One region of the Herbaspirillum sp. NPDC087042 genome, then DNA from elsewhere that is predicted to be linked to it. Evidence: predicted binding sites of a transcription regulator. Region 1 holds the regulator's gene; the other holds the start of a gene.
The links. Region 1 encodes HrcA, which represses chaperone genes, less so after heat shock. Its sites were predicted from a motif close to TTAGCACTCNNNNNNNNNGAGTGCTAA; they were not measured.
Positions count from the first base shown of each region.

Region 2: the regulator HrcA is predicted to act here: its motif matches at 2,674-2,700, upstream of rpoH (RNA polymerase sigma factor RpoH).

Region 1 covers NZ_JBIUZW010000004.1:28,148-40,198, forward strand. Annotated here, with positions in the region: gene ACIPHN_RS07275 (phosphodiesterase) at 1-419, shown strand, start outside; gene ACIPHN_RS07280 (barstar family protein) at 608-934, opposite strand; gene ACIPHN_RS07285 (ExbD/TolR family protein) at 986-1,417, opposite strand; gene ACIPHN_RS07290 (MotA/TolQ/ExbB proton channel family protein) at 1,445-2,140, opposite strand; gene dapB (4-hydroxy-tetrahydrodipicolinate reductase) at 2,280-3,086, opposite strand; gene ACIPHN_RS07300 (outer membrane protein assembly factor BamE) at 3,100-3,630, opposite strand; gene fur (ferric iron uptake transcriptional regulator) at 3,845-4,270, shown strand; gene hrcA (heat-inducible transcriptional repressor HrcA) at 4,379-5,404, opposite strand; gene ACIPHN_RS07315 (HAD family hydrolase) at 5,474-6,214, opposite strand; gene ACIPHN_RS07320 (NAD kinase) at 6,251-7,168, shown strand; gene recN (DNA repair protein RecN) at 7,237-8,883, shown strand; gene hemH (ferrochelatase) at 8,911-10,020, shown strand; gene grpE (nucleotide exchange factor GrpE) at 10,575-11,120, shown strand; gene dnaK (molecular chaperone DnaK) at 11,276-12,051, shown strand, end outside.
Region 2 covers NZ_JBIUZW010000013.1:6,233-18,283, reverse strand. Annotated here, with positions in the region: gene ACIPHN_RS17605 (heme A synthase) at 1-52, shown strand, start outside; gene cyoE (heme o synthase) at 49-942, shown strand; gene ACIPHN_RS17595 (SCO family protein) at 951-1,541, shown strand; gene rpoH (RNA polymerase sigma factor RpoH) at 1,635-2,534, opposite strand; gene ACIPHN_RS17585 (hypothetical protein) at 3,163-4,062, shown strand; gene ftsX (permease-like cell division protein FtsX) at 4,169-5,092, opposite strand; gene ACIPHN_RS17575 (cell division ATP-binding protein FtsE) at 5,089-5,781, opposite strand; gene ftsY (signal recognition particle-docking protein FtsY) at 5,786-7,009, opposite strand; gene ACIPHN_RS17565 (M16 family metallopeptidase) at 7,187-8,587, shown strand; gene ACIPHN_RS17560 (AAA family ATPase) at 8,653-9,315, shown strand; gene ACIPHN_RS17555 (M16 family metallopeptidase) at 9,366-10,712, shown strand; gene rsmD (16S rRNA (guanine(966)-N(2))-methyltransferase RsmD) at 10,740-11,393, shown strand; gene coaD (pantetheine-phosphate adenylyltransferase) at 11,430-11,915, shown strand; gene ACIPHN_RS17540 (YfhL family 4Fe-4S dicluster ferredoxin) at 12,035-12,051, shown strand, end outside.

The DNA.
Region 1 (12,051 bases):
TGGTGTGGCTGGATGACGTACTGGCGCAGCAACCGGAACGGCCTACCGTGATCGTGATGCACCATCCGCCATTTACCACCGGCATCGGCCACATGGATGACATCGGTCTGGCCGATCCGCAGGCGCTGGAGGCGGTGGTGCGCAAGCATCCCCAGGTGGAACGCATCCTGTGCGGCCATTTGCACCGCTCCATCCAGCGTCGGTTCGGCGGCACGCTGGCGAGCACCTGCCCGGGGGTATCGCATCAGGTGCAGCTGGACCTGGATCCGCAGGCAGCCTCCTGCTTCGTGATGGAGCCGCCGGGATTCCAGCTGCATTGGTGGGATGAGAAGGCGAAGAGCCTGGTCAGTCACACGGCATTCATCGGCCAGTTCGATGGACCGTATCCGTTCTATGACGGCGATGAACTGATTGACTGATCTGTCCTGCAGATTGATGCGAATCAGCAGTTCGTTCGGGCAGATAAATGAATCAGGATGGGCACGCTACCGTTCGACCTGAGTAGGCCCGTGTCGGGCCGTATCGAAGGCGCTCCTGACGTAGTGCCTTCGATACGCGGCTGTGCCGCTACTCAGGGCGAACGGTGTCATCTCGCAATGAAGAACCATTACTTCCAGACCAGTTCGATCACCGGCGGCTCGTCGTAGTCTTCACAACGGTCATTGATGGCCGTGCAGCAGAACTCCACGTCTTCCACCAGCTCCGGCAGGCGCTTGTGCAGGTCGGCGCTGTGGCTGATCTCTATCCTCAGCATTTCCTTTGGCTTGAGCTTGAACTTGCTCATGCCCTCGTCGTCGCGCAGGTAGGACAGGCAATCGACCCATGCGTCCATGTTGCGGCCATAGAATTCCGGGAAGCCGAAGGCCTGTGCGCTTTCGGTATGGAAGCTGTCCCAGTCGGTGATGCGGTCGCCCGCCAGTTGTACGGTGGCCATGGATGCGCCTCTCTGCTTTCTTGATAACGTGCTGCGGATCTGCTTGCTGGATTACCTGGCCTTGGCCTGGGGACGCGGGTCGGTGACGAAGCCCAGCTTGGTCATGCCAGCGCCCTGGGCCGCGGCCATCACTTCGGCGATGGTCTGATAGCGGGTCGACTTGTCGGCGCGCAATTGCAGCTCGGGCTGCGGCTGCTTGCCGGAGGCCGCCGCCAGGCGGGCATCGAGTTCCTCGCTGCTGACCTGTTGGTCGTTCCAGTACAGCTTGCCGGCCGCGTCGATGCCCAGCGTGATGGTCTCCGGTTTTTCCGGGGCCGGCGCCGCTTGCGCGGTGGGCAGGTCCAGCTTGATCGCATGGGTGAACATGGGCGCTGCGATGATGAAGATCACCAGCAGCACCAGCATCACGTCCACCATGGGCGTGACATTGATGTCGGCCATCGGGGCCGAGTTCTGGTTGTCGTTGAATCCGCCGAAACTCATGGTTGCCTCCTGTGGGTGGGCAAGGGATTACTTGCGCGAGCCGCCGACGCGTTCGCCGGTGGTGAGATAGGCATGCAGGTCATGGGCGAAACCGTCCAGCTCGGCCAGCACCACGCGGTTGATGCGGGTGAAGGCGTTGTAGGCCAGCACTGCGGGGATCGCCACCACCAGGCCCAGTGCGGTCATGATCAGGGCTTCACCCACGGGGCCGGCCACCTTGTCGATCTGCACGGTGCCGCTGGAGGACACCGCCGCCAGCGCGTGATAGATGCCCCAGACGGTACCGAACAGACCCACGAAGGGGGCCGTCGATCCCACCGAGGCCAGCAGCGTCAGGCCACGTTCCAGGCGTGCCGAAACGCGGTTGATTTCGCGGCGCAGGGTACGGGTGATCAGCTCGCCCTGGTCGGTGGCGGCGTTCAGCGAGGGCATGCCCTGCTGGCGGGTGCCGATGTCGGCTGCCTCGGCGGCGCGCTCGGCCATGGGGGTGTAGATCAGTTCGCTGTCGAGCTGTTGCATGGCGGCGGTGGCATCGGCCAGCGTGGGCGCTTGCCAGAACTGTTCCAGGGCATTGCTGCCGCGGCGGATGCGCCAGGCCGCCCAGGCCTTGGAGAGGATGTAGAACCAGCTGGCGATGGACATGATCAGCAGCAGGTAGGCGACGGAGTGGGAAATGGCATCGCCTTGCGCCCAGTAATGGGCAAAACCAACGTTCGATTCCATGGTGCGTTCTTTCGGGTAAGGGCCACACGCAAGCGGGCGGCGGTCAGTCAGTCAAAATGAGAGGGACGTCCACCAAAAAAATTCGCTGCCGGACCTGGAAGGCGCGGCAGCGGATCTCATGGCGGGGCGGCGGGCCGGCTTACTTGAAGCCCAGCACGTCCTGCATGTCGTACAGGCCCGTTGCCTTCCCGGCCAGGAAGCGTGCGGCGCGCAGGCTACCCATGGCGTACGAGACACGGCTGGAGGACTTGTGCGAGATCTCGATGCGCTCGCCGATGCCGGCAAAGAGGACCGTATGGTCACCGATGATATCGCCGCCGCGCACGGTGGCAAAACCGATCGAGGACGGATCGCGCTCACCGGTGACGCCTTCGCGGGCATAGACGGCGACGTCGTCGAGCTTCTTGCCCAGTGCGTCGGCGATCACTTCGCCCATCTTCAGCGCCGTACCGGAGGGCGCATCGACCTTGTGACGGTGGTGCGCCTCGACGATTTCGATATCGTAGCCGTGCGAGAAGTTCTTGGCAGCCAGTTCCAGCAGCTTCAGGGTCACGTTCACGCCCACGCTCATGTTGGGAGCGGCCATGATGGCGGTCTTCGTGGCGAAGCCGGCGATGGCGGCCTTGCCCTCGGCTTCGAAGCCGGTGGTGCCGATGACCACCTTCACGCCATGGGCGGCGCAGTATTCGAGGTGCTTCAGGGTGCCTTCGGGACGGGTGAAGTCGATCAGCACGTCGGCGTTGGCCAGGCCCTTGGCCAGGTCGGACTCGATGACCACACCGGTGGTCTTGCCCAGGAACAGGCCGGCATCGGTGCCGATGGTGGGCGAGCTGGGGGTATCCAGGGCACCGGCGAGCTTGAGGTCGTCGGCGTTGAGGATGGCTTCGATCAGCATGCGGCCCATGCGCCCGGAGGCGCCGGCTACCGCGATATTCAGTGCAGTCATGGGAAACTCGGAATTACTTGGTGGCAGAAGAAGGCGCGACCGGCGAGGCCTGGTGGATCTCGGTATCGCTCAGCTCGGGTTTGGCGCCGACCTTGGCATTGGTGATCAGGGTCAGGTATTCGCTTTCGGTGGGCAGGTTCTCGCCACCCTCGACGCGCTCCAGCAGGTCATCCTTGAAGAAGACCGAGATGTGGCTGGTCATGATCTCGCCACTGCCCTTGGCCAGGCGGAAATCGTAGTCCCAGCGGTTGGTGTGGAACATGTCGGTCAGCAGCGGCGTGCCCAGCACGAAGCGGACCTGGTCGCGGGTCAGGCCCGGACGCAGCTGCGCCACCATTTCCTTGGAGACGAAGTTGCCTTGCTGGATATCGATGCGGTAGGGCTTGAGGAAGCCGAACAGGCTGTTGCTCTTGCCGGATACCTTCACGCCCGACGCGTCTGCCGGAGCAGCCTGACTGGGCTCCTTGGTCGAGGAACAGCCGGCCAGCGACACGGCCAGTGCCGCGAACAGGCCGATTGCGGCGAAGGGATGACGGGACTTCATTCGGGAAAGCATGCGCATAAAGATTTCAACCGGGTTGAGCCATGAGCCTAAAGCACTATATGATAAGCTAGAACTTACTTCTTAAATAGGCATGAGTGCGTTCCGGGCGCAAAAGCATCCTCCACCAGCTTCGCCCGCAGCCTCCCCAGGCGCTTTCCCCAAGGCCGGCGCATGCCTGTTCAAGACCAGTAAAACCCCGGAAACCCACGCGACCATGCCCAACAATCCATCCGAACTCAAGGCCAGCGGCCTGAAGGCCACGCTGCCTCGCCTGAAGATCCTTGAGATCTTCCAGAACACTTCCGTGCGCCACCTGAGCGCCGAAGACGTCTACAAACAGTTGCTCTCCGACAATCTCGACGTGGGCCTGGCCACCGTCTACCGCGTGCTGACCCAGTTCGAGCAGGCCGGCCTGCTCCAGCGCAATCACTTCGAGACCGGCAAGGCCGTCTTCGAGTTGAACGAGGGTTCGCACCACGACCACCTGGTCTGCCTGGATTGCGGCAAGGTCGAGGAATTCTTCGACGCCGAGATCGAGAAGCGCCAGCTCAAGATCGCCCAGGAGCACGGTTTCGAGATCGCCGACCATGCGCTGGCCCTGTATGGTCATTGCAAGAACTGCAAGAAACTGAAGAAGTAAGCGCGCGAAGATTGCCCAGTTTTACGCAGGCAATCCTTTGCAAAGAAAAAGCCACGTGATGTAACAACGTGGCTTTTTTGCATTCCGGCAAGGTGCGATGCGATGGGATCAGTGCTGGCTCAGGGCGCTGGAGAGCAGCTTGGCCGTGATATCGACGATGGGGATGACGCGCTCGTAGGCCATGCGGGTGGGGCCGATCACGCCCAGGGTGCCGACGATGCGGCCGTTGACCTCGTAGGGGGCGGTGACGATGCTCATGTCATCCATGGGCACCAGCTGCGATTCGCCGCCGATGAAGATCTGCACGCCAGTGGCCTTGCTGGAGACATCCAGCAGCTGCAGCAGGCCGGTCTTCTGCTCGAACATGTCGAAGAGCTGGCGCAGCGAATTCATGTTCGAGGACAGGTCGGTCACCGACAGCAGGTTGCGCTCACCGGAGATGACCACGTTGTTGTCGGCCTCTTCGCTCATGGCATCGCTGCCGGCTTCCACCGCCGCCTGCATCAGCACGGTCATGTCGTCGCGCAGCTGGCGCAGCTCGCCCTGCAGGCGCAGCCGCACCTGCTCGAAGGACTGGCCGGCGTAGTGCTGGTTGATGTAATTGGCGGCCTGGGTCAGCTGGCTGGGGGTGTAGTCGACTTCGGTCAGGAGCATGCGGTTCTGCACGTCGCCACCATGGTCGACGATCACCAGCAGGATGCGTTTTTCCGACAGCCGCAGGAACTCGATCTGCTGGAACGCCGATTCGCGCCGGGGCGTCATGACCACGCCGGCAAACTGCGACAGCGAGGACAGCACCTGGGCGGCGTTGGTGATGATCTTCTGCGGCGAGGCATTTTGCAGGCGTGGCTGCAGGCGGCCTTCCAGCGCGCTCTCGTCGATCGCCTCCACGGTCAGCAGGGTGTCGACGAACATGCGGTAGCCGCGTGGTGTCGGTACGCGCCCGGCCGAGGTGTGCGGACTGGCCACGAAGCCCATCTCTTCCAGGTCGGCCATGATGTTGCGGATGGTCGCCGGCGACAGCTCCAGGCCCGACAGTTTCGACAGCGCGCGCGAACCCACCGGCTGGCCGTCGGCGATGTACCGTTCGACCAGGGCCTTGAGGAGTGTGCGGGCGCGATTATCGAGTTGCATGCTGTCTATTCTAGCGGCTTATGCGGCAAAAAGTGACAGCCGCGTGACCGGTCGTCTGATTTGCCCCGGTCATCGGGCCTGTGCCTGCAGCCAGTTGTGCAGTTCGTGCAGGTCGCGGCAGATGGCATCGGCCTCGATCCCCGCGGGCAGGGTGCGTTCGAAACGGTTCATCCAGACCGCCCGCAGGCCGGCCTGGCGGGCGCCCTGGACATCGAGCAGCGGATCGTCGCCGACATAGACGGTCGCGCCCGGTGCCACCTGCAGGGCGGCGCAGGCGGCGTGGAAGATGGCCGGGTCAGGCTTGGCCGTGCCGAAGCGGTGCGCCGCGATGGAGACGCCGAAGTGCTGCGCCAGACCGATGCGCTCCAGGTCGGCAAAGCCATTGGAGACCGAGCCCAGGGTCAGCTTGTCTTTCAGGCGCAGCAGGCCCGGTTCGACGTCATCGAAGAGCGTCACCGTGCTGCGGGCCTCGGAGAACAGCGCCATGGCCGGCTCGACCAGGGCCAGGTCTTCGCCGTGTTCGTGGAAGATCTCGCTCAAGGCGGTATGGCGCAGCTTCCAGAGATCGATGCGCAACGCCGGATCGGACTTGAGCAAGGCCATGCGTCGTTCGCGCAGGCTGGCGATGGTGTGGGCGGCGGTCACGCGCGGGGCGTGCTGGCGCAGCCAGTCGTAGAGCAGGCCTTCGGCGCGTAGCAGCACAGGTTCGATGGCCCAGAGGGTATCGTCGAGGTCGAACAGTACCGCCTCGATGGGTGGCCTGGTCAGCGGATCCAGCCCGGAGGGCAGGGGAGAAGCGGGTGGTTTCATTACAAAGTCATCTCAAATTATGGTCTAATCCGCAGCATGTGGCCCATCAAATTACCCGTTCAGGCAGCCGTACCCAAAACCGTCGCCATTGTCGGCAAGTTCCAGGCCGTCGGCATTGCGCAGATCTTGTCGGACATCGCCGTGTTCCTGGAGTCGCACGGACACACCGTGGTCTTCGAAACGGAGACTGCCGCCAACATCGCGCTGCAAGGGTATGACAGCATGACACCCGAGCAGATCGGCCAGCATGCCGACGTGGCCATCGTCATCGGCGGCGACGGCACCATGCTGGGGATCGCGCGCCAGCTCGCGCCCTACAACGTGCCGCTGATCGGCATCAACCAGGGACGCCTGGGTTTCATCACCGACATCGCGCAAGACCGCATGATACCGGCTCTGGGCGAAATGCTGGAAGGCAAGGTCGAAGCCGAGTCGCGGTCGCTGCTGGAGGCGCGGGTCTATCGCGAGGGTGGCGAGATCTTCCGCGCCCTGGCCCTGAATGACGTGGTGGTGGCGCGCGGCTCCACCTCCGGCATGGTCGAGCTGCGGGTGGAAGTCGATGGCCGCTTCATGTACAACCAGCGCTCCGACGGCCTCATCGTGGCCACGCCCACCGGCTCCACCGCGTATGCGCTGTCGGCCGGCGGCCCTATTCTGCATCCCAGCCTGCATGGCATCGTGATGGTGCCGATCTCGCCGCATTCGCTGTCCAATCGTCCCATCACCTTGTCGGACTCCTGCGAGATCGTCATCCAGGTGGTCTCAGGACGCGAGGTCAGCGCCAACTTCGACATGCAGTCGCTGACCAGCGTGCTGCACGGCGACCGTATCGTGATCCGCCGTTCGGCGCACAAGATCACCTTCCTGCATCCCGAGGGCTGGAGCTATTTCGACACCCTGCGCGAGAAGCTGCACTGGAATGAATATCCTTCGATAGAAGGCCGGCTACAATAAGCGCGGCCGGCGCATGCCGGCCTGCATCAGAACACCGGCCCGTTCGACCAACCCGTTCCGAGACCACCATGCTGCGTACCTTAACGATCCGCGACTTCGTGATTGTCGATGCCATCGAGCTCGAATTTGCCCGCGGTTTTTCTGTCTTCACCGGCGAGACCGGCGCCGGCAAATCCATCCTGATCGATGCCCTGGCGCTGGCCATGGGCGGACGTGGCGATCCCAGCGTGGTGCGCGAGGGCGCGGCCAAGGCCGATGTGAGCGCCGATTTCACTGCCACGCCGGAAGTGATGACCTGGCTGGACGAACACGAATTCACCGGCGAGCACGATGGCGTGCTGCTGCGCCGGGTGATCGACAATGCCGGCCGCAGCAAGGCCTATATCAACGGCAGTGCCGCCACCGCCGCGCAATTGCGCGAAGTCGGCGAGATGCTGGTGGATATCCATGGTCAGCATGCCCATCAATCGCTGATGAAGGCCGACGCCCAGCGTCAACTGCTGGACAGTCAGGCGGGGCTGCTGGAGCCGGCGCGGGAGGTGGCCGCCGCCTACAAGACCTGGCGCGCCCTGGCCCGCCAGCGTGAACAGTTCGAACAGGATGCGCGCAATGTCCTGCTGGAGCGCGAACGCCTGGAATGGCAAGTGGCCGAGTTGCACAAGCTGGCCGTGAAACCCGGCGAATGGGCCGACATCAGCACCGAGCACAGCCGCCTGTCGCATGCGGCCGCGCTCATCGGCGGGGCGCAGGAAGCGCTGGGCGTGATTTCGGAATCGGAGTCGCCCATCCTCTCGCAACTCTCCTCGATCACGCAGAAGCTGACCAAGCTGGTCGATGTCGACACCGCCTTGAAGCCCGTGCTCGATGCGCTAGAACCGGCGCAGATCCAGCTGCAGGAAGCGGTCTATGCCTTGAATGATTACCTGGGTCGGGTCGAACTCGATCCGGCGCGCCTGCAGGAAGTGGAAGAGCGTCTCGAAGCCATCCACTCGACCGCCCGCAAATTCCATGTGCAGCCCGATGAACTGCCCGAGGAATACCGCAAGCTCTCCGAACAATTGAAGCAGCTGGCCGACGCCAGCGACCTCGACGCCCTGCGCGCCCAGGAAGACAAGCTCAAGAACGCCTACCTGGGCCTGGCGCAGAAACTCTCCAAGGCACGCGCCAAGGCTGCCGTGGCGCTGGGCGACGCCGTCACTGCCGCCATGCAGGACCTGTCGATGGCCGGTGGCCGTTTCCAGATCGCGCTCAACGCGGGGGAGCCTGCGGCCTACGGACTGGAGCAGGTCGAGTTCCTGGTGGCCGGCCATGCCGGCGTGGCACCGCGTGCGCTGGCCAAGGTCGCCTCGGGCGGCGAACTGGCGCGCATCTCGCTGGCCATCTCGGTGATCGCCTCGGCCGCCACCAGCATTCCCACGCTGATCTTCGACGAAGTCGACAGCGGTATCGGCGGCGCCGTGGCCGAAGTGGTGGGGCGCCTGTTGAAGCGCCTGGGCCAGGAACGCCAGGTGCTGTGCGTGACCCACTTGCCGCAGGTGGCCAGCCAGGCCAACCAGCATTACCAGGTCAAGAAGCGCAGCGAAGACGGCAAGACCCTCTCCGATATCGACGGCCTGGACGCCAAGGCACGCGTGGAAGAAATCGCCCGCATGCTGGGTGGTCTGGAAATCACCGCCACCACGCGCAAGCATGCGCGTGAATTGCTGGCGTCCTGATCGCCCTGGCAAGAACCTGGAGACCCGATGGCCTTTCGCAAAGAACCTCCCCACACCCATGGCAGCCCGGCATCCACCGCCGTGGTGCTGGTCAACCTTGGTACGCCGGACGCGCCCGATGCGCGCTCCCTGCGGCGCTACCTGAAGCAGTTCCTGTCCGATCCGCGCGTGGTGGAAATCCCGCGCGCGCTGTGGTGGTTCATCCTCAACGGCATCATCCTGCCATTCCGCTCCGGCAAGTCGGCCGAGAAGTACGCCAGCATCTGGACCGAGCAGGGCTCGCCCTTGCGCGTGCATACCGCGCGCCAGGCGGCGGCGCTGGGCGCGCAACTGGCCGCGCGCGGCCATCATCAGCTGCGGGTGGAGTATGCGATGCGCTATGGCGCGCCTTCGGTGGACGATGTGCTGGATCAGCTCAAGGAGCAGGGCTGCACGCGCATTCTGGTCCTGCCGGCTTATCCGCAGTATTCGGGCACCACGACCGCTTCCATCTTCGATGCCGTGTTCGATCACTACCGCGTGGTGCGCAACATCCCGGAGCTGCGCCTGATCCGCAACTATCACGACCAGGACGCCTATATCCAGGCACTGCGCCAGTCGGTGCTCGACCATTGGGAACTGAACGGCCGCCCCGACAAGCTGGTGATGAGTTTCCACGGCGTCCCCAAGCGCACATTGCTGCTGGGCGATCCCTATCACTGCGAGTGCTACAAGACCGCACGCCTGCTGGCCCAATCGCTGGGGCTGGCGGAGGAGCAATACCTGGTCACCTTCCAGTCGCGCTTCGGCAAGGCCGAGTGGCTGCAGCCCTATACTGCACCGACCCTGCAGGAGCTGGGCCGGCAGGGTGTGGGCCGGGTCGACGTGATGTGTCCCGGCTTTACCAGCGATTGCCTGGAAACGCTGGAAGAGATCGCCATGGAAGCCAAGGCCGAGTTCCTGCATGCCGGCGGCAAGCAGTTCCATTTCATCCCCTGCCTGAACGAGTCGCCAGCCTGGATCGCCGGCATGGTCGAGATCGTCGAGCAGCACCTGGCCGGCTGGCCGACCATGAGCAACGCCGCCGCGCGTGAAGACATGGCCCGGCAGTCAGCCATCAGCGCCGAGCGCGCCAGTGCCATGGGCGCATCCCGCTAAAACCGGGCGTGGCGCGTCATCGGCTTGATGTGATTCGCCCGGTGGGCTCGCCATAGGCGGAAAGCCACGAGCAGCCTGCTAGAATAGCGGGTTGCTCGTGGCTTTTTGTTGCTCGTTTGATAACAGTGGCTGGCGAATGGCGGGCGGGGTGGTGCGTCCTGCTCTACGCCTTACAGCGCGTATTCACCGACCAGGTGGGCGTAGCTGATCCAGGCGGTAGCCAGCAGGCTGTAGGCGGCGATGATGATGGTGGCCGCAATCAGTGGCAGTTTCATGATGTCACCTCGTTGGCACGACGAAGCTAGGGGAGAGCGCCGGCGGACAGACTGTCGGCCTCCCTTTCATATTAGGTCGGGCTCGAATTAACTTGAAGCCTGCCTCGGTAATTTCTGTAACTGCCCGTAACAATTTTTGGCTTGAGCGGGCAGGAATAGGCAAAAAGCCCTTGAAAAAGCAGGGATATGCCTTACTTGAGCGGCATCTTGCGTTGGCGGCGCCGCGAAATTGACCGCCGGACGCATATAACTCATTGATTTGTTGGAGGTATTTCAGGAATGCAAGACATGGATAAACAGGAAGCCCAAACCGCCCAGCAAGACGCACCGGTCGATCAGGCCGCCGCCGAGGCAGTGACCGCCGAGCCGACCGTGGCAGACAAGCTGGTCGCCGCTGAAGCCCGTGCCGCCGAGATGCAGGATGCCTTCCTGCGCGCCCGTGCCGAAGGCGAGAACATCCGCCGCCGTGCCCAGGAAGACATCGCCAAGGCCCACAAGTTCGCCATCGAAGGCTTTGCCGAATCCCTGCTGGCCGTCAAGGACAGCCTGGAAATGGCCCTGAAGATCGAAAATGCCTCGCTGGATTCCCTGAAGGAAGGCGTGGACATGACCTTGAAGCAACTCTCCTCGGCCTTCGAGAAGAACAAGCTGCTGGAAGTCAGCCCGCAATCCGGCGAGAAGCTGGACCCGATGAAGCACCAGGCCGTCTCGGCCGTGCCGGCCGAGCAGGACGCCAACACGGTCGTGGCCGTGCTGCAAAAAGGCTACATGATTTCCGACCGTCTGCTGCGCCCGGCGCTGGTGACAGTCGCCCAGGGAAAGTAACGGGACTGGCGCCGGAAGAAGCTAGCAGGAAAAGGCATCATTTTTGCTTCATGAAGTGGTTCCGGCGCTTGAAAGTCCGCTTTTCCTCCACATATTAAAACCATTCAAAACTACTGTAGCCCGGCATCCAGGGCTGAAAGATCGAAGGAAGAATCATGGGAAAAATCATTGGCATTGACCTGGGCACCACCAACTCTTGCGTTTCCGTCATGGAAGGCAACCAGCCCAAGGTGATCGAGAACTCCGAAGGCGCGCGTACCACGCCTTCCATCATTGCCTATCAGGAAGACGGCGAAATCCTCGTCGGCGCACCCGCCAAGCGCCAGGCAGTGACCAACCCGCGCAACACCATCTACGCCTCCAAGCGTCTGATCGGCCGCAAGTTCCAGGAAAAGGAAGTGCAGAAGGACATCAACCTGATGCCCTACGAGATCGTGGCCGCCGACAACGGCGACGCCTGGATCGGCGTGCGCGACAAGAAGCTGGCGCCGCCCCAGATCTCCGCTGAAGTGCTGCGCAAGATGAAGAAGACCGCCGAAGACTACCTGGGCGAAGAAGTCACCGAAGCCGTCATCACGGTGCCGGCCTACTTCAACGACGCCCAGCGCCAGGCCACCAAGGACGCCGGTCGCATCGCCGGCCTGGATGTGAAGCGCATCATCAACGAGCCGACCGCAGCTGCGCTGGCCTTCGGCCTGGACAAGGCTGAAAAGGGTGACCGCAAGATCGCCGTGTATGACCTGGGCGGCGGTACCTTCGACGTCTCCATCATCGAAATCGCTGACGTCGATGGCGAAAAGCAGTTCGAAGTGCTGTCCACCAACGGTGACACCTTCCTGGGCGGCGAAGACTTCGACCAGCGCCTGATCGACTACATCATCGAGGAATTCAAGAAGATCAACGGCCTGGACCTGTCCAAGGACGCCATCGC
Region 2 (12,051 bases), on a different contig from region 1:
AGGCTTGGCCAGCGCCGCTCCACCGGTCCCCGCCAAGCCCGTCACTTCATGACCACACTGACCGCCCAACCCAACCGCATCGCCCAGTACTGGGCACTGACCAAGCCGCGCGTGACGCAGCTGGCGGTGTTCTGTGCCGTGATCGGCATGTTCCTGTCTTCCCCCGAACTGCCCGACTGGCACAAGCTTGTCTTCGGCACGCTGGGTATCTGGCTGCTGGCCGGTGCGGCTTTCGCCATCAATTGCCTGGTCGAGCGCGAGATCGATTCGCGCATGGCCCGTACCGCCCGCCGTCCGCTGGCGCGCGGCGAGATCACGGTGGTGCAGACCCTGATCTTCTCCGGGGTCATTGGCGGCCTGGGCATGTGGGTGCTGTACGCCCTGGTCAATCCGCTGACCATGTGGCTGACCTTCGCCACCTTCGTCGGCTACGCCATCATCTACACCATCATCCTCAAGCCCGCCACGCCCCAGAACATCGTCATCGGTGGCCTGGCCGGCGCCATGCCGCCCGCACTGGGCTGGGCCGCCATCGCCAACGATGTGCCCATGCAGGCCTGGGTGCTGGTGATGATCATCTTCATCTGGACGCCGCCGCACTTCTGGGCGCTGGCCATGTACCGCCGCGACGACTACGCCAAGTCCGGCCTGCCCATGCTGCCCATCACGCACGGCATGGATGTGACCAAGTTCCACATCCTGATGTACACCATCGCCCTGCTGGCGGTGAGCATGCTGCCCTTTGCCATCGGCATGAGCGGCCTGATCTATCTGGGCACGGCCATCGTGCTGGGCGCGATCTTCTTCTGGCACTCGTGGCGCATCTATCGCCACTACACCGACCTGATCGCACGCAAGGCCTTTGCCTATTCCATCGTCTACCTGTCGATCCTGTTCGCGGTGCTGCTGGTGGACCATTACTTCCTGTTCCGCAGTTTCTAAACCACGACATGAAACGATTCCTCTCGGCGCTGCTGCTGGCCGGTTGCGCGACGCTGCTGGCGGCCTGCGGGCCGTCCAAGTCTGAACTGAAATTCAACAACACCGATGTCACCGGCCTGGACTACGCCCGTGATTTCGCCCTCACCGACCATACCGGCAAGCCACGTACCCTGGCCGACTTCAAAGGCAAGGTGGTGGTGATGTTCTTCGGTTATACCCAGTGCCCGGACGTATGCCCCACCACCATGGTGGAAATGGCCAACGTGATGAAGGAACTGGGCCCGGATGCGGACAAGGTGCAGGTCCTGTTCGTGACTGTTGACCCCGAGCGCGACACCCAGGAGGTGCTCTCGCAATACGTGCCGGCCTTCGACAAGCGCTTCCTCGGCTTGCGCGGCGACCTGCCGCAGACCGAGAAAGTGGCCAAGGAATTCAAGGTGTTCTACCAGAAGGTGCCGGGCAAGCAGCCGGGCAGCTACACGATGGACCACACCGCCGGCAGCTACGTGTTCGACCCGCAGGGCCACATCCGTCTGTTCGTCAAGCACGGACAGGGGCCGCAGACGCTGGCGCATGACATCAAGCTGCTGCTGAGCTGATCCGGCTAAACGATACAAACGATACAAATCGTTTGGATAAAAAGAAAGGCGCCCGAGGGCGCCTTTCTTGTTGGTGCTGCGATGACGGACTGATCAGGAGTACGCCTGCAGCGCCGTCTTCATCTTCTTCAGTGCCACTGCCTCGATCTGGCGGATACGCTCGGCCGAGACGCCGAACTCGTCGGCCAGTTCGTGCAGGGTGGCACCCGAGCCATCATCGTTGGCCAGCCAGCGGGCTTCGACGATGCGACGCGAACGGTCATCCAGCTTGGACAGTGCGGCTTCCAGACCTTCGGACTGCATGCGGTCGTACTGCTTGGCCTCGATCACGCGGGTCGGCTCGGAGTTGTCCGAGGACAGGTAGGCGATCGGCGCGAACTTGTCGTCGTCGTCATCGGTGGGCGACTCCAGGGCGATGTCACGACCGGAGAGACGGGTTTCCATCTCGATGACTTCCTCGCGCTTGACGTCCAGGGTCTTGGCCAAGGCCTCGACCTGGGCCGGCGTCATCGCGTCCAGGCCTTCCTTGTGGCTGCGCAGGTTGAAAAACAGCTTGCGCTGGGCCTTGGTGGTGGCCACCTTGACCAGGCGCCAGTTCTTCAGGATGTACTCGTGGATCTCGGCCTTGATCCAGTGCATGGCGTAGGACACCAGACGCACGTTCTGCGCCGGGTCGAAACGCTTGACTGCCTTCATCAGGCCGATATTGCCTTCCTGGATCAGGTCGGCGTGCGGCAGGCCGTAGCCCAGATAGCCACGCGCGATCGACACCACCAGGCGCAGGTGCGACAACACCATCTTCTGGGCGGCACCCAGGTCATTCTTTTCGCGCAGGTCGCGCGCCAGCTTGACCTCTTCTTCCTGGGTCAGCATGGGCAGGCGGTTCACTGCCGAAATATATGCGTCGATATTGCCCAGGCTGCCGGAAAAACCCAGCGCGAGTGCATTGGACTCGGCAGGCATGAGTGCAGTTTGTGCAGACGCAGTTTTCATGGATTCTCCTTGTTCCTTCCGGAAGCAGTATGAAGCGGTAAGGATTGGACGTCGGCGCCGGTTCGGCCAGCGCAGTCATACGCCAATGCGCGATTTGTTGCAGTGCCCAGATAAAACTGGAGCAATTCGATAAGGTATTCTAGCACTCGTCACCCAGGAGTGCTAATAGCATGATCGGGAAGCGTCAATAGAGTAAATCTATTGTTGTTGAATCAATCATTGCATTATTTCCCCTCCATCTTAGTCGCCTTTGGACGACAAAAGTTGCGATGCGGGTCAAAAGCGGGTCAGAAACTTGTAACAATTTATGCAGTGCACAACTCGGCCCGCAGCGGGCGGTTCTGCTCCTGATGGGGCATTGCGGCCCCATCGCTCGAAGAATGTCGGGGAAACCAGAGAGGGAGTCGTTCGGCAGGGGGGATTTATTGTTGCGGGCTATCCCGAACGATAAAATTTCTTTCCAGAAAGTCCAAAGCCCGCAATAGCGGGCTTTGTCCTCAATTTACAAGGGCACGACCAGTTTCCCGGAAAACCCTTGCCTCTATGCCGCCGAGTATAGCACCGCCGACTCGCCACCAGCAACGGGGTACCCTTGCCGCACATGCCAAGACATCTTTCGGCTCCCAGATTGTCCACCATCGAGGCATTCTTCCGGACCACCTCGGAGAAGGACCTCCTGGGCTGCTATGCCTGGAACCAGGCAATCGGCGCCCGGCTGCTCCCGCTGCTCGCCGACGTCGAGGTATCGCTGCGCAACGCTCTCCATCGGGCAGTATCGCAATACTTTGGCAAGGCCGATTCCTTCGACTGGATGATGCCGCGAGCCAATCCCGTGCATGCCGCCCATCCGACGGCGCCGCCATTCTTGCCGGCACGGCACAAGCTATCACCGAAGTCCAAGGACGATGTTGCTGTCGTCATGCAAAAAATCAGAGGGAGAAAACCCGATGGCTATGTGCTTACCCCCGATGACATTGTGGCGGCGCTGCCCCTCGGTTTCTGGGAGGTATTGATTGGCGGGCTGGGCCACAAGTCGCAGCCTGAGGGCTTGCAGGAAGCCATCCTGGCCATGGTCTTTCCTCATGCCCCCGATACGCTGGCCACTCCCTACGGAAGCCCTGCGTTCAGGCAGCGTGTCATCGACTTGCTCAAGAGAATCAGGGAGGTACGCAATCGTATCGGACACCACGATGCCCTTTGGGTGACGCCGGAATTCAACCGTACAGGTGTCGTCGGGTATTTCCCCCGCCGGCCACGTCATACGGTCAACAGTCTGCGATGCTTTGCAGGCAACATCTGCTGGTTTGCTGGCTGGATTGATCCGGACATCTCGACCTACCTCCGCAACAGCGACCACTGGTGGTCCCTCCAGCTCTTGCTGGACCGTCAGGCACTGGCCACCTATCGGCGGCTGGGCGGAGCAGCCGGAACCTGTCGCACCATCATCGAGACGGCCGACCGGCCTGGCCAGGTCAAGCCCAGGCGCAAGCACCGGGAGCGATTGATCATGCAGCGCTACTTCTACTGAGCTGGCGGAAGCCATCCGGTGCGAGCCGCAACGAAAACAAAAACGGCCACCGGGGAAGCGGTGGCCGTGCAGTGACCATGGTGTCGCTAGCGACGATCTTCCAGGCTCACGCCTTGCGCGCCAACTGCCTGCGCACCGACAGCATCGCTCCGAACAGGCCCAGCAGCGCGCTTACCGCCAGCAAGAGTGTAATGGCTACGGGGCTGGGCAGCGCCAGCTGGAATTCGGAGGCGTACAGGTGGGCGAAATCCAGGATGGCCGTATTGAGCGGTTGCTGCGCCAACACCACCAGGCCCAGCGCGACCAGCCCGGCACAGATGCCCAGCAGGGCGCCGGTGTAGTAGAAGGGCCGGTAGATGAAGGCATTGGTGGCGCCAAAGAGGCGCGAGACCTCGATTTCATCGCGCTGCGTCATCACCTGCAGGCGGATGGTATTGAACACCACCGCCACCACCACCGCACCCAGCGTGATGCCCAGGAACAGCAGCACCAGCCGCAGGATGCGCAAGAGCGCTGCCAGGCGCTTGACCCACTCGGAATCGATCTGCACCGTATCCACGCCGGGCTGCTTCTTCAGCTGCTGGGCGATGTCATCGACACGGCCGGCATCCATGGCATTCTCGAAGCCCGGCAGGCGCAGCACGAAGCTGTCCGGCAGGGGATTGCTGCCCAGCGTGGCCAGCACGTCGGCCAGGCCGGTCTTGCTCTTCAAGGCATCGAAGGCCTTTTCGCGCGGGATGAATTCCACTTTGCCGACCGTCTTGCCATCCTTCAACACCTGGGCAATGGTCTTGCCCACCGCCTGGGCCGCATCGCGGCCGGCGTCGGGCTTCATGAAGATGCTGATCTCGGGCTCCACCGACATCTGGTCCGAGATCGGGCGCACGTTTTCCAGCGCCGACAGGCCGGCAAAGGGCAGCGCCAGCGCGATCGAGACCACCAGCACGTTGAGCAAGAAGTTGCCCGGCGAGCGCAGCAGGTGGCGCAGGGCGTCACCGGCGGCATTGAGATGCTGCGTGATCCAGCTCATGGCGATACCTCCACGGGATTGGCCACGCCGTTATGCCAGCCATCGACGATGCGGCCACGGTCCAGGTAGACGATGCGGTCGGCACCGGTGAGGTATTGCTCGTCGTGGGTCGAGATCAGGCAGGTCACGCCCACGCCGTGGAAGGACTTCAGCGCCGCCAGCACCTTGTTGGCATTGGCGCGGTCCAGGTTGGCGGTGGGCTCGTCGGCCAGGATGATCTGCGGCCGGTTGACGATGGCGCGCGCAATGGCCACGCGCTGCTGTTCGCCGCCCGACAGCTCCAGTGGCTCGCACTGGGCCTTGTCCAGCAGGTCGACTTTGTCCAGTGCGGCACGGGCGCGCTTTTCGGCATCGCCGCGCGAAGCGCCGGTGACGATCAGCGGCAGCATCACATTGGCCAGCAGGTTGCGATCCAGCAGCAGCTTCTGCTGCTGGAAGATCAGGCCCAGGTTGCGGCGCAGATAGGGCAGGCCGGAGGCCTTGATGCCGCCGATGTCGGTGCCATTGACCGAGAGCTTGCCCGCCGTGGGGCGCTCGATGGCCGCGATCATCTTCAGCAGGGTGGACTTGCCGGCGCCGGAAGGCCCGGCCAGGAAGATCAATTCCCCCTTCTTTACCGACAGCGAGATGTCGCGCAAGGCATAGACCTCGCGCGCGTATTGCTTGGAAACCCGGGAAAATTCAATCATCGGATCAACTCAGGAGGGCGTCGACGAATTCGGTGGCGTTGAAAGCTTGCAAGTCCTCGATCTGCTCGCCCACGCCGATGAAATACAGCGGCACCGGGCGGGTCTTGGCGATGGCGGCCAGGATGCCGCCCTTGGCGGTGCCGTCGAGCTTGGTCACCACAAGACCGGTCAGGCCCAGCGCATCGTCGAAGGCCTTGACCTGGGCCAGCGCATTCTGGCCGGTATTGCCATCGATGACCAGCAGCACCTCGTGTGGCGCCGAGGGCATGGCCTTGGCGATGACGCGCTTGATCTTCTTGAGCTCATCCATCAGGTGCAGCTGGGTCGGCAGGCGGCCGGCGGTATCGATCATCACCACATGGGTGCCGCGCGCCTGGGCCGAGTGGACCGAGTCGAAGGCCACCGCCGCCGGGTCGCCGGACTCCTGGGCGATCACCGCGACGTTGTTGCGCTCGCCCCAGATCGCCAGCTGCTCGCGGGCAGCGGCGCGGAAGGTGTCGCCAGCGGCCAGCAGCACCGACTGGCCGTGCGCCTGCAGGTGTAAGGCCAGCTTGCCGATGGTGGTGGTCTTGCCGGCCCCGTTGACGCCGGCGATCATCATCACCAGCGGCTTTTCGCGGCCCAGCACCAGCGGGCGCTGCAGCGGCTGCAGCAGGTCGATCAACAGGCTGCGCAGGGCGGTGCGCACCTGGGTGGCTTCGGTCAGGCGCTCGGCCTTGACCTTCTTCTTCAATTCGTCCAGCAGCCACTGGGTGGCTTCGACGCCGGCGTCCGAGACCAGCAGGGCCGATTCCAGCTCGTCGTAGAGATCGTCATCAATGCGCGCGCCCACGAACAGCGTGGTCAGGTTGCTGGAAGTCTTGGACAGGCCAGCCTTCAGACGCGAGAGCCAGGAGCGCTTGGCTTCCGGTGCGGCCTCGGGGGCGGCGACGATCTCTACCTCGTCTTCGATCGCTTTTTCGACCGCTTCTTCGGCCTCTTCTGCGCGCGTCACAGGAGCGACCGGCTCGGGCGCCGCGACGGCAGCGGGCGGCGGCGCGACCTCGGCCGGTGCAGGAACAGCCTCGACGGCCGCTGCAGCGGGAGCAACGGGAGCGGCAGAGACGACCGGTTCAGCGGCGATGACGGGGGCGGCAGGCGCAGTAGCAGGCTGCGGGGCCGGTTCGACTTGGGGAGGCAGCGTGGGCTGCGCTTCCGGTTTGGGTTTTCTCTTGAAGAAACTAAACATCGGGTGGCGGATAGGCTGGATTCTGGCTGCGGCCGGGGGCGGGAGGGGGAAAACCGGTGCGGGAGGGCAGTTCCGGCGCCCTGACAAGCGCATCGGACAGGTTACAATTGCCCATCCTCAAGACCCGCGCGCGGCCGCCAGGGTCAATGAATCCTGCATTTTATCAGAGCACAGTCCATGAAATCGAAGATCCGAGCCTTCCTCGTCGCCGGCCCTTTGAGCCTGTTTTTCCTGCTGGGCCTCTCTGCCCTGGCCGCCACGGCACCCGCCCGGGCCGAGCCGGCGCGCGAGTTCGTGCTGGGCAACGGCATGAAGGTGATCGTCAAGGAGGACCGGCGCGCACCCATCGCGGTGCAGATGGTCTGGTACAAGGTCGGCTCCATCGATGAGCTCAACGGCAGCACCGGTGTTTCCCATGCGCTGGAACACATGATGTTCAAGGGCACCCGCCATCACAAGGTCGGCGAGTTCAGCCGCCTGGTGGCCGAACTGGGTGGCCAGGAAAACGCTTTCACCGCCAACGACTTCACGGCCTACTTCCAGCAGATCGAAAAAGGCCAGCTGGAAAAGGTCATGGCGCTGGAAGCCGACCGCATGGCCAACCTGCAGTTCGATGCCGGCGAGTTCGCCAAGGAAATCCGCGTCATCATGGAAGAGCGCCGCTGGCGCACCGACGACCAGCCCATGGGCCTGTTGAACGAAGCCCTGAACGCCGCCGCCTGGACCGCCCATCCCTATCACCACCCGGTGGTGGGCTGGATGGATGACCTGCAGCACATGAGCGTGCAGGATATCGCCGCCTGGTATCGCCGGTGGTATGCCCCCAACAATGCCACCCTGGTGGTGGCCGGCGACGTCGATGCACAGCGTGTGCTGGCGCTGGCCAAGACCTATTTCGGCAAGATCCCGGCGCGCCCCATCGTGCGCGGCAAGCCGCAGAACGAGCCGGCGCAGCTGGGCCTGCGTCGCGTCACGGTCAAGGCACCAGCCGAGAATCCCTATGTGGTGATGGCCTTCAAGGTGCCGGCGCTGCGCGATGTGGAGCAGGATCAGGATAGCTATGCCCTGGATGTGCTCTCGGCCGTGCTGGATGGCTATGACAATGCCCGCCTCAGTGCGCAGCTGGTGCGCACCGGCAACCAGGCCACCGCGGTCGGTGCCAGCTACGAGAGCGTGGCGCGCGGTCCGGTACTGTTCACGCTGGAAGGCAGCCCGGCCGAGGGCGTCAGCACCGAACAGCTGGAAGGCCTGTTGCGTGCCGAGGTGGACCGGATCGCCAGCGAGGGCGTCTCCGAGCAGGAGCTGCAGCGGGTGAAGACGCAGCTCATCGCCGCCCAGGTCTACAAGCGCGACTCGGTCTTCGGCCAGGCCATGGAGATCGGCATGATGGAGGCGGCCGGCATCGGCCAGAAGCATATCGATCGCATCATCGAGCGTCTCAAGAGCGTCACGCCTGCCCAGGTACAGGCGGTGGCGCAGCGCTACTTCAAGGATGACAACCTGACCGTGGCCACGCTGGTCCCCCTGCCGCTGGAGGGCAAGCGGCCGGCACCGCCGCCGGCAGGCTTGTTGCATTAACGATATAAATCCTTTTCAGCATTTCGGATAGCCGATCGGCTTCGCTGTTCTTCTCGGAGGAAAACATGCCTGTCATCGTCGTCGCCAATCCCAAGGGAGGCGTGGGCAAGACCACCCTGGCCACCAACCTGGCCGGTTATTTCGCCAGCTGCGGGCATGCTGTCCTGCTGGGCGATATCGATCGCCAGCAATCCTCGCGCGCCTGGCTGGATATCCGCCCACCGCAGGCCCGTCCCATCGTCACCTGGGAAGTCAGCGAGGACTACATTGCCAAGCCCCCCAAGGGGACCAGCCACGTCGTGCTCGATACCCCGGCCGGCCTGCACGGCTGGCGCCTCAACGATGCGCTCAAGCTGGCCGACAAGATCCTGGTGCCGCTGCAACCCTCCATCTTCGACATCCTGGCCACGCAGGATTTCCTGCGCCGCCTGGCCGGTGAGAAGGCCGTGCGCGAAGGCGAGATCGACGTGGGCATCGTCGGCATGCGCGTCGATGCTCGCACCCGCTCGGCCGAGCAACTGCACCGCTTCATTGAAGGCCTGAAACTGCCGGTGCTGGGTTATCTGCGCGACACCCAGAACTACGTGCAACTGGCCGCCCATGGCCTGACGCTGTGGGATGTCGCGCCGTCGCGGGTGCAGCGCGATCTCGACCAGTGGCAGCCGGTGCTGGAGTGGATCGGCAAGGGTGATAAAGGCGACAAAGGCGACAAAAAGCAGGGCGGCTGATGTCCCCGTTCCGAGCACTCCTTCTCCCGGTTTCTCCAGTGTGATCTTTCATGAATAAATCGCTACGCATCCTGTTGCTGTTGTCATCGTCCCTGGCTCTGCTGGCCGTGTCGCCTGCCCGGGCCGCACTGGCCGTGCAATCATGGACCCAGCCCGACGGCGCCCGCGTGCTCTTCGTGGCCAACCATTCGCTGCCCATGCTCGATGTGAGCGTGCAATTCGACGCCGGTCAGCGGCGCGATCCGGCGGGCAAGGCCGGCCTGGCCGAGCTGACCGTGGCCAGCCTCACGCGCGGTGTGGAAGGTGGCACGGCCGGGCCCTTGAGCGAAGCGCAGATTCTCGACGGTTTCGCCGACGTGGCCGCCCAGCAGCATGGCGGCGCCGGCCAGGACCGTGCCGGGGTGAGCTTGCGCACGCTGTCCTCCTTGCCCGAGCGCGAGGTGGCGCTGGGCCTGCTGGCACGCATGCTGGCCCATCCCGCCTTCCCGCAGGCGGGACTGGAGCGCGACAAGGCCCTGACCATCGCCAGCCTGCGCGAAGAGGCCACCAAGCCCGAAGCCATCGCCGAAAAGGCCTTCATGGCGGCGGCCTATGGCAGCCATCCCTATGCGGCCGACGCCAGCGAAGCCAGCGTGCAAGCCATCACCCGCGACGATCTGCTGGCCTTCCACCACAGCCACTACGTGGCCAATCGCGCCGTGATCGCACTCATCGGCGATCTCACCGAGGAACAGGCCCGCGCGATTGCCGCCGCGCTGACCCGCGAACTGCCGCAAGGCGCTGCCTTGCCGGCGCTGCCGGCGGTGGTCGCGCCAGCGGCACGCGAGATCCGCATCGCCCACCCGGCCTCGCAATCGCACATCCTCATCGGCGCGCCGGCCATCGTGCGCGGCGACCCGGATTTCTTCGCCCTGACGGTGGGCAACTATGTGCTGGGAGGAGGCGGGTTTGTCTCGCGCCTGACCGACGAGGTGCGCGAGAAGCGCGGCCTGAGCTACAGCGTCTACAGCGGCTTCTCGCCGCTGGCCCAGCCCGGCCCGTTCCAGATCGGCCTGCAGACCAAGAAGGAACAGACCGATGAAGCCCTGCGCGTGACCCGCGCCACGCTGCAGCGCTTCCTGCAGGACGGCCCCAGCGCTACCGAACTCAGGGCCGCCAAGGACAATCTCGCCGGTGGCTTCGCGCTGCGCATCGACAGCAATGCCAAGCTGCTGGAAAACCTCTCCGTCATCGGCTTCTATGGCCTGCCGCTGGACTACCTGGACCACTGGATAGAGCGCGTGCGCGCCGTCACCGTCGAAGAGGTGCGGGCAGCCTTGCGCAAGCATGTACAGGCCAATGCCCTGGTGACCGTGATCGTCGGCGAAGACGGCGCGACGCCCGTCGCCAACCCATAAGCAACTGAGAAGCAAGTTAGGACATTCATGAGCAAGAGCAGTCACGACAAGAACAACAAGGGCGGCAAGCCCGCCTCGCGTGGTCCGCACCAGGTCCGCATCATCGGCGGCCAGTGGAAGCGCACGCCGCTGCCGGTGCTGGATGCCGAGGGCCTGCGCCCCACGCCGGACCGCGTGCGCGAGACCGTCTTCAACTGGCTGACCCATCTCATCGATGGTAACTGGGAGCAGGTGGCCTGCCTGGACCTGTTCGCCGGTTCCGGCGCGCTCGGTTTCGAAGCCGCCAGCCGTGGCGCGCGCCGGGTAGTGATGGTGGAGCAGAGCGGCCCGGCCGTGCGCCAGCTTGAAACCAATCGCGACAAGCTCAAGGCCGATACCATTGCCATCGTGCGCGGCGATGCCCTGGCGGCGGTCCGCAATGCGGCGCAGCGCGAGGCGGGCGGCTACAGCCTGGTCTTCATCGATCCGCCTTATCACCAGGGCTGGTTGGAAAAAATATTGCCCAGCTGCACTGAATTGCTCACCCCCTCCGGGCTGGTCTATGCCGAAGCCGAGTTCCCGCTCGACGGCGACGAGGCCCCGGCATGGATGCAAGCCTGGGAAGTGGTCCGCTCGGACAAGGCAGGCATGGTGTTTTATCATTTATTGCAACGCAAAAGCAGTGCCCAAATTGAGGCATAATGCGCGTTCTGATTGAATTGCCGGTGAGGAGACACCATGGTCACAGCTGTATATCCGGGCACGTTCGATCCGTTGACGCGTGGACATGAGGACCTGGTCCGACGCGCCTCCGGGTTGTTCGATAAACTGGTAGTGGGCGTAGCGGACAGCCAGAACAAGAAGCCGTTCTTTTCGCTCGAAGAGCGTTTGTCGATCGCCAATGAAGTGCTGGGACATTATCCGAATGTCCAGGTGGAAAGTTTTTCGGGCCTGCTGAAGGACTTCGTGCGCCAGAACAACGCCCGCGTCATCGTGCGCGGCCTGCGCGCGGTCTCGGACTTCGAGTACGAATTCCAGATGGCCGGCATGAACCGCTACCTGTTGCCGGATGTGGAAACGCTGTTCCTGACACCGTCGGACCAGTACCAGTTCATCTCGGGCACCATCGTGCGCGAAATCGCGCAACTGGGCGGCGATGTCTCCAAGTTCGTGTTTCCCTCGGTCGAGAAGTGGCTCAAGGAAAAGATCGCCAAGCAGCAGTAGGATGCTGCACGGCAAGTAAAGCAAGGTAACGCAAGGTAAGGGCAGGGTAGGGCAATGAAGGTTCAAGCAAGCAGGATGGCGCCGCGCGCCGCAATGCGCGTGGTGACGAAGGAGCGGTCATGGCACTGATGATTAC